DNA from 2 places in the Microbacterium sp. MPR-TSA4 genome. Region 1 is predicted to be linked to the other one. Evidence: predicted binding sites of a transcription regulator. Region 1 holds the regulator's gene; the other holds the start of a gene.

Evidence for each region. The regulator LexA, encoded in region 1, represses DNA repair genes until DNA is damaged. The targets are predictions, from matches to a motif close to TCGAACANNTGTTCGA.
Region 2: AC1Q49_RS03090 (HNH endonuclease signature motif containing protein) is a predicted target of LexA. The motif match lies at 2,451-2,466, and genes of this name have one in related genera.

The regions. Positions count from the first base shown of each region.
Region 1 is NZ_JBXAFF010000006.1:59,451-63,626, forward strand. Features, by position in the region: gene AC1Q49_RS05205 (glycoside hydrolase family 31 protein) at 1-117, shown strand, start outside; gene AC1Q49_RS05210 (hypothetical protein) at 127-1,143, opposite strand; gene lexA (transcriptional repressor LexA) at 1,146-1,811, opposite strand; gene AC1Q49_RS05220 (LysM peptidoglycan-binding domain-containing protein) at 2,088-2,510, shown strand; gene AC1Q49_RS05225 (histidinol-phosphate transaminase) at 2,568-3,674, shown strand; gene hisB (imidazoleglycerol-phosphate dehydratase HisB) at 3,729-4,176, shown strand, end outside.
Region 2 is NZ_JBXAFF010000003.1:115,936-120,111, reverse strand. Features, by position in the region: gene AC1Q49_RS03095 (aminobutyraldehyde dehydrogenase) at 1-828, shown strand, start outside; gene AC1Q49_RS03090 (HNH endonuclease signature motif containing protein) at 855-2,297, opposite strand; gene AC1Q49_RS03085 (MFS transporter) at 2,521-3,843, opposite strand; gene AC1Q49_RS03080 (MarR family winged helix-turn-helix transcriptional regulator) at 3,855-4,176, opposite strand, start outside.

The DNA of each region.
Region 1 (4,176 bases):
GTCACCGTCGACGTGTCGGCGCGGGACGCCGTCCCGGTGTTCGTCCGCGCCGAGGCGTGGGTCGCCTTGGCGCCGGTCCTCGCACCGGAGCGGGAGCCGCACCGCGACGAGGACTGAGACCGTCTCTCACACGGTGGGCTCGTCGGCGGCCGCCTCGTCCGTGCGGTGAGCCCACCGGTGGGCCACGCGTCGGCGCAGCGCCACGGCGCGCGGCGACGCGCCGGCGAGCCAGCCCGCTCCGACGAGGACGAGAGCCACGATGAGCACCACCACGGCCGTGCCCACGGCGCCGGCGAGGAGCCGGTCGTAGATCGCGAGCGCCGCGGCGGAGGAGAAGTCCGCCTGCGTCGCGGAGGACGCCACCCACGGGCGGCCGACCTCCGCGGCGATCAGCAGGATCGCCGACCCGATCCCCGCGGCGATGCCCGCCCGGGCGAGAGCGGCGGCGCGGCGTCGCGCGAGCACGACCCCGCCGATGAACAGCACGGCCGTGACCACCGGCATCCACCCGCCGAGAGCGACGCCGACGGCGTAGCCCGTCCGGATCGCCGAAAGGGTGTCACCCGAACCGATGATCACGACGTGGTCGACTTCGGGGATGAACGGAGCCAGCGGAGCGCCCTGCGCGACGAGGCGCTCTTCGACGGCCGCGACGATCGCGCCGATCTGGATGCCGAGGCCGTCGGCCGTCTGCACGACGACGCCGCCGCCGTCGGAGGTCGCCGCGACGGTCAGCGCCCGATGGGAGCGGCGGACGACCTGCTCCCAGACGGTGCTGAACGCGTCCGAGCGCACGGCGTCGGCCACGGCGACGTGCACGAGCTGCTGCAGCGCCGTCGCCGCCGGGCCTTCCAGGCGCCGCAGCGCCTGCGCCGCGCGGTCGCCCATGCCGAGGTCGATCAGGCCGTCGATGACCGTGCCGGTCAGCGCCGCCGTGTCGAGCCGCTCATCGATCGCCGTCGTCGATGCCGCGATCACGGCGTCCTGGACCTCGACGGCCTGCGACAACGGCGCGAGGGTGGCCGTGAACGCGTCCTCGTCGACGAGCTGCGTCCGCGCCCATCCGCTGACGATCGACAGGGGCAGCAGGACCGCCGCGACGACGATCACCGCCGTCGACGCCACCCCGCGCGCGGTGGCCATCCTCAGACGGCGCGCAGAACCGCGACGACGCGGCCGAGCACCACGGCGTCGTCGCCGAGGATCGGTTCGAACGCGGAGTTGCGGGGGAGCAGCCACGTGTGGCCGTCGCGCTGGCGGAAGGTCTTGACGGTGGCCTCGCCGTCGAGCATCGCCGCCACGATCTCGCCGTTGTCCGCCGTCGGCTGCGAGCGCACCACGACCCAGTCGCCGTCGCAGATGGCGGCGTCGATCATCGACTCGCCGCTGACCTTGAGCATGAACAGGTCGCCCTTGCCCACGAGCTGTCGCGGCAGCGGGAAGATCTCCTCGACCTGCTGGTCGGCGGTGATCGGCACGCCGGCGGCGATGCGGCCCACGAGCGGCACGAGGGCGGCATCGCCGAGGGCGGGCGCGAGGTCGGCGGGGTTCTCCGCGGCCGCGCCGGGCAGGTCGATGAGCACCTCCATCGCGCGGGTCTTGCCCGCGTCGCGGCGCAGGTAGCCGCTGAGCTCCAGCTGGTTGAGCTGATGGGTCACGCTCGACAGCGACTTCAGTCCTACGGCATCGCCGATCTCGCGCATGCTCGGCGGGTAGCCGTGGCGGGCGATGGAGGTCTGGATCACCTCGAGGATCTTCAGCTGCTTGTCGCTGAGGCTCTTCCGCCTGCGTGTCTGAGGCTTCTCGGCCATGTCGCGCGCTCCTTCGATCGCGTCCCCCCGAAGGCGTCGCCTTCGAATGTCGGAGGTAGGTGATGGGGTCGTCTTGTCGAAACCGTATCCGGTCTTCGCAGCCTCGACCGGCACGCGCCCGCGTGTCGCCTTCGATTCATCTGCGAGAACCGTGTGCTTGACACCCGAACACCATCGAAGATACATTCGGAAGAGAGATTCGCATCCGGCCCTCCCGGCCGAGGATCGGATGCGAATCTCTCGACACCCGGAGACACCCGTCCTGAGGAGGAACCCATGACCACGATCGACATCCTCGGCGCCTCGCCCCGCGGCCGTCTCGTCGCGGCGACCCCGATGACGACTGTCCGCGCGACGAACGCCCGCACGACGAACGCCCCGACGCGACTGCGTCTCACGGCACGGGGTCGGCGGGTCCTTGCGCTGCTCGCCTCCGTGCCCGCGGTGATCGCCCTCAGCATCGCGATCCTGTCCGGTGGCGGCGCGCTCGCCTCGAACGAGAACGGCTCCGGGGTCTCCTTCGCCCACGTCACGGTGCAGCCCGGTGACACGCTCTGGTCGATCGCGCACGCCGTCGCGCCCGATGCCGATCCGCGCGACGTGGTCGACGCGATCATGCGGCTGAACGCGCTGCCGTCGGGAAGCCTCGATATCGGCCAGAGCGTCGCGATCCCGGCGGAGTACAGCGCCGGGCGCTGATGCTCCCGGCGCCGGGAGCCCTCTCGGGGCGCCGCGCCGTGCAGTGCGCCGTCTACGATGTTCAGGGTGAGCGTCCGACTCGATGACCTTCCCCTCCGCGACGATCTGCGCGGGCTGACACCCTACGGGGCGCCTCAGGCGCCGCTGCCGGTGGCGCTGAACGTCAACGAGAACACCCACCCGGTGCCGGAGGACGTCGCCGACGACATCCTCGACAGCGTCGCGCGCGCGCTGCGCGAGGTGAACCGGTACCCCGACCGGGAGTTCACGGCTCTGCGCGAGGGATTCGCGGAGTATCTGGGTCACGGCCTGTCGGCGGCTCAGATCTGGGCCGCCAACGGGTCGAACGAGGTCCTCCAGCACCTGCTGCAGGCCTTCGGAGGTCCGGGACGCACCGCCTTCGGCTTCGCTCCCACCTACTCGATGTACCCGCTGCTGACGCGGGCGACGGGGGCGACCTACGCGCACGGCACCCGGGGCGTCGACTACACCCTCGCCCCGGAGGACGCCGCTGCCCAGATCGAGCGCGCCCAGCCGGACATCGTCTTCCTCTGCGCGCCGAACAACCCGACCGGCACCCCGCTCGGCCTCGACGTCATCGAGGCGGTGTACGACGCGGCGCCCGGCATCGTGATCGTCGACGAGGCGTACCAGGAGTTCGCGCCGCGCGATTCGCGCTCGGCGCTCACGCTCCTGCCCGATCGTCCGCGTCTGGTGGTGTCGCGCACCATGAGCAAGGCCTTCGCGTTCGCGGGTGCCCGTGTCGGCTATCTCGCCGCCGACCCCGCCGTGATCGACGCCCTGCGCCTGGTGCGCCTCCCGTACCACCTCAGCGCGCTCACCCAGGCCGCCGCGACCGCGGCGCTGCGGCACGCGCCCGCGATGCTCGCGATGGTCGACGACATCGTCGGTCAGCGCGACCGCATCTCGGCGACCCTCGACGCGCTCGGCTACCGCCCGTTCGAGAGCTGGACGAACTTCGTCCTCTTCGCGGGCGTGGAAGACCCGGCCGCCACGTGGCAGGCCCTCTACGACCGGGGCGTCCTCATCCGCGACGTCGGCATCCCGCACAGCCTGCGGGTGACGGCCGGCACCGAGGAGGAGTCGACCGCGTTCCTCGACGCGCTCGCCTCGCTGGGCCCGGGCGGAGCCACCGCGCGCTAGCGCGCGCCGGTAACACGCGGAAGCGGTCGCGCGGGCGCTCGGTAGACTCGGCGCATGAGTACTTCTGCCCCCCGCACCGCCTCCCTCCGGCGCGCGACGAGCGAGTCCACGATCGAGCTCGAGCTCGATCTCGACGGGTCGGGGCAGAGCCGCATCGACACGACGGTCCCGTTCTTCGATCACCTGCTCACCGCGTTCGCGAAGCACTCGCTCACCGATCTGACGGTGCGCGCCTCCGGCGACACCCACATCGACGCCCACCACACCGTCGAGGACACGGCGATCGTGCTCGGCCAGGCGATCCGGCAGGCGCTGGGCGACAAGAGCGGCATCTCGCGCTACGGCGACGCGCTCGTGCCGCTCGACGAGGCGCTCGCGCAGGCCGTCGTGGACATCAGCGGACGGCCCTACCTCGTGCACACGGGGGAGCCCGTCGGCTTCGAGCACCACCTCATCGGCGGCCACTTCACCGGCTCGCTCGTGCGCCACACCTTCGAGGCGC
Region 2 (4,176 bases), on a different contig from region 1:
GTCGTGCTCGGCGACCGGGAGACCGGCCGGATGCTGGTCGAGCATCCGACGCCGCAGCTCGTCGCGATCACCGGCTCGGTGCGCGCCGGGATGCAGGTGGCCGCGTCGGCCGCGCAGGACCTCAAGCGCGTGCACCTCGAGCTCGGCGGCAAGGCGCCGGCGCTGGTGTTCGCCGACGCCGACCTGGATCGCGCGGCGCCCGGCATCGTGGAGGCCGCGTTCTTCAATGCGGGACAGGACTGCACCGCCGCGACCCGCGTGCTCGTGGATGCCGCGGTGCACGACGACCTGGTCGAGAGACTCGTGGCCCACACGCGCGACCACGCGAGAGCCGGCGCGCCGGACGACCCCGACGCGTTCTTCGGCCCGGTGAACAACCCCGACCAGCTCGCGCGCGTGCAGGGGTTCGTCGACCGGCTGCCGTCGCACGCGTCGATCGCGATCGGCGGACGCCGACAGGGCGAGACGGGCTGCTTCTTCGAGGCGACGATCGTCACGGGTGTGCGCCAGGACGACGAGGTGGTGCAGCAGGAGATCTTCGGCCCGGTGCTCACGGTGCAGCCGTTCACGTCGGAGGAGGACGCGCTCGCGCTGGCGAACGGGGTGCCGTACGCCCTCGCGGCGTCGGTCTGGACCCGCGAGCACGCCCGAGCGCTGCGGTTCTCGCGCGACCTCGACTTCGGCTGCGTGTGGATCAACGCGCACATCCCCTTCGTCTCCGACATGCCGCACGGCGGCTTCAAGCACTCCGGGTACGGCAAGGACCTCTCCGTCTACGGCTTCGAGGACTACACCCGCATCAAGCACGTCATGGCGAGCCTGGACTGACGCACACGGCCGGACCCCGCTCGGCGTCAGAAGGGTGGTGGCTCGGCCGGCGTGGGTTCGGGGACGAATCTGACGAGGCTGGGTGGGTGGTCTTCGTAGTGTCGTCCGGTGGGTGAAGTCCATTGGAGGGTTCCGTGGCCGAGGTGTCGGACCCGCCAGGCGGTGTGGTGCTTGACGGTGTGGTGGCGGCGGCACAGGTGGGCGAGGTTGTCGGGGGCGGTGGGGCCGCCGTCTGCGGCTGCGGTGGTGTGGTCGCGGTCGCACCGGTGGGCGGGGCGGGTGCAGCCGGGGGTGCGGCAGCGTTCATCCCGTGCAGCGAGGTAACGGCGGATCTCGGCGGACGGCCGGTACCGGTCGACGGCGACGGGGATGCCGGTGGTCGGGTCGGTGAACACCCGATCCCACCCGGGGGCCAGGGCGGCCAGGCGTCGGGCAAGCCCCGGGTCGATGGGCCCGTACCCGGCGAGCAGGGCCGGGCCTCCGTCGGGGTCACCGGCGAGGGTGAGGGCGGGGACCGTCACCTGGATCTGCGTCGTCACCGTCTCGATACCGGCCCCGGTGGCTCGGGTGGAGGGAGTAGCGGTCAGGAGCAGGTCGGTGAGGATGTCCGCACGCACCTGCGCGAGCGTACGAGAGTCCTTCACGGCGGTTGCCGTGGTCGTGGTCGTGCAGGTCACGTCGGTGGGGCGGGCGGGGCCCGTGGCGGGCGCGCGACTGGTGATGAGCGTCTCGCCACGGCGGGTGTCGCTTGCGCCCCCGGCAGCAGTCGTGCGCACACCGGCGTCGTCGATCACCGTTCGCGGGCGGGAGGTGACATCCGCCTCACCGTCGCTGTCCTCGTCGGTCTGATCGAGGATCGCCCGACCCCGCGCGGTCAGGGTGTCGTGGATGGCATGGGCGAGGGGTGCGGGAAGGTCCGCGATGAGTCTGGCCATCCCATCCTCCAACGGGAACAACCGCACCGAGCGTTCCTCATACGCGCGCTGCGCGGCCTCGGTGAACGCAGTCGGGTCGATGGTCGCGGCGATCGCCTTCGCCGCCGCAGTCATCCGCGCAGGCGACTCCGACCGGGCCGCCTCCAGAGCGAGGGTCTCGTACCGTCCCCGGTCTTCCTCGGTCGTCAACAGCGTGCCGGTGCGGCTGATCGCCCACGCATGAGCGGCATCGATCTCCCCGCCCGCCCACACCTCAAACGTCCGCGGGAACAGAGTCGTCAACAGGTACGCCTCCGACATCCGGCGTTGCACACCCCGATCCGACACCCGCAACGCCATCGCGAGCTCCAACGCGACTTCCCGCAACGGTAGATCCGCATCCGACACCCGCACCGACCCACCCCGCTGCTGCGCCTCCTGCCTGAGCAACGCCGTCCGCTCCGCGACCAGTCCCACCGCATCGGCCAGGAACCTCGCCTCGGCAGCTTGCGCCTGAGCCGCCCGACGACGCGCATCCACGACACCGGCCACCACGGCATCCAACCCGGGCCATCCAGGCTCAGCCGGGGACGACACCGAAGACGGCGGATCGATCAGCGCGTGCATCATCACCCCTGACCCGGCATCAACCGGAGGACAGGACCCGCAACAGAAGGTGGGCACGCACGGGGTTTCTTCACCCCACTATAGAACAAACATTCGAAACACGCAAGAGCGACATCGATGCCGGACCCCGTGGGCTCGCGGCATCCGCCGCTTACCGCCGCGTCGGGTCGGGCAGTGAGATCGGCGTGGTCCCGGCGACCTCGTCGCTGAACTCCTCGGGCGCCACGACGGTCAGCGGTCGCGTCTCGTCGAGGGAGAGGGCGAAACGGCGCGACTCGTGGCGGTGCAGCCGGCCCGACCAGAGGAGCCAGCCGAACCCGATCGCGAAGGCGACCAGTGCCGCCGCGGCGCCGAGGAGGATGGCGGCGCGGGCGCCGTACTCCGCGGCGACCCAGCCGACGATCGGGGCGCCGATGGGTGTCCCGCCCATGAGGATCGCCATGTAGAGCGCCAGCACGCGGCCGCGCAGGGCCGGATCGGTCGTCGTCTGGACGTAGCCGTTGGCGGTGGTGAGCGTCGTGACGACGGCGAACCCGGTGAACATCAGCGTGAGGGCGTACAGCCAGTAGTCGGGCATGAAGGCCGACACGGTGCCCGCGACCGCGAACATCCCCGTGCCGACGATCACGAGGCGCATGCGCGCGCGATCGCGGCGCGCGGCCAGCAGGGCCCCCGCGAGCGAGCCGATGGCGAGGATCGAGCTGAGCAGGCCGTAGCCGTCGGCGTCACGACCGAACTCGAGCGCCATCGTCGAGGCGAAGATCGGGAAGTTCATGCCGAAGGCGCCGAGCAGGAACACCATGATGAACGTGACGACCAGGTCGGGGCGCCCGCCGACGTAGCGGAACCCGTCGGCCAGGCGCGACGCCCCCGGCGCCGTGATCCGCGGCACCAGCTCCTCGGAGCGGATGAGGCGCAGGGCCACGATCATCGCGAGGAAGGTGACGGCGTTCACGAGGAACACCCAGCCGGTGCCGACCGCGACGATCACGATGCCGGCGACGGCCGGCCCGATCATGCGGGCGCCGTTGAAGGATGCCGCATTCAGCGCGACCGCGTTCGAGGCGTTCTCGCGGTCGACCAGATCGGAGACGAACGCCTGCCGCGCCGGGTTGTCGAACGCGGCGACCAGTCCGAGCGCGAAGGCGAACACGTACATGAGCGGGAGCGTCATGACGCCGCTGAGGATCAGGATGCCGATGGTCGCGCCCAGCACCAGGAGCGATCCCTGCGTCACCATCAGCAGGCGGCGCCGCTCGAAGCGGTCCGCGACCCAGCCGGTGATGCTCACGAGCAGCAGCGGCGGGGCGAACTGCAACGCCATCGTGACGCCCATGGCGCCCGCGTCGTTGTGCGTCAGCTGGGTGAGAACGACCCAGCTGAGCGCCGTGGCCTGCATCCATGCGCCGATGTTGGAGACGAGGGCGCCGATGAACCAGACGCGGTAGTTGAAGACGGAGAAGGAGCGGAACATCGCGGAGGAGCTCATCGCGCGGCCATCTCGCGCATCAGCTCGGCCGCGGCGCTCAGGAGGTCGCGCTGCTCGTCGGTGAGCTCGGACAGGGCCTGCTCGAGCCACGAGTCGCGGCGGCGCACCGTCTCGTCCACGACCGCGCGGCCGGCGTCGGTGAGCGCGATGTTCACCTTGCGGCGATCGTCCGCGTCGGCGGTGCGGGTGAGGTAGCCCGACTCCTCCAGCCCGTTCACGGTGCGGTTCATCGACGGCGCCGAGACCCGTTCACGGTCGGCGAGCTCGCCGAGGGTGTGCTGGCCGTGCACCGACAGGGCCGCGAGCACGGCGAACTGG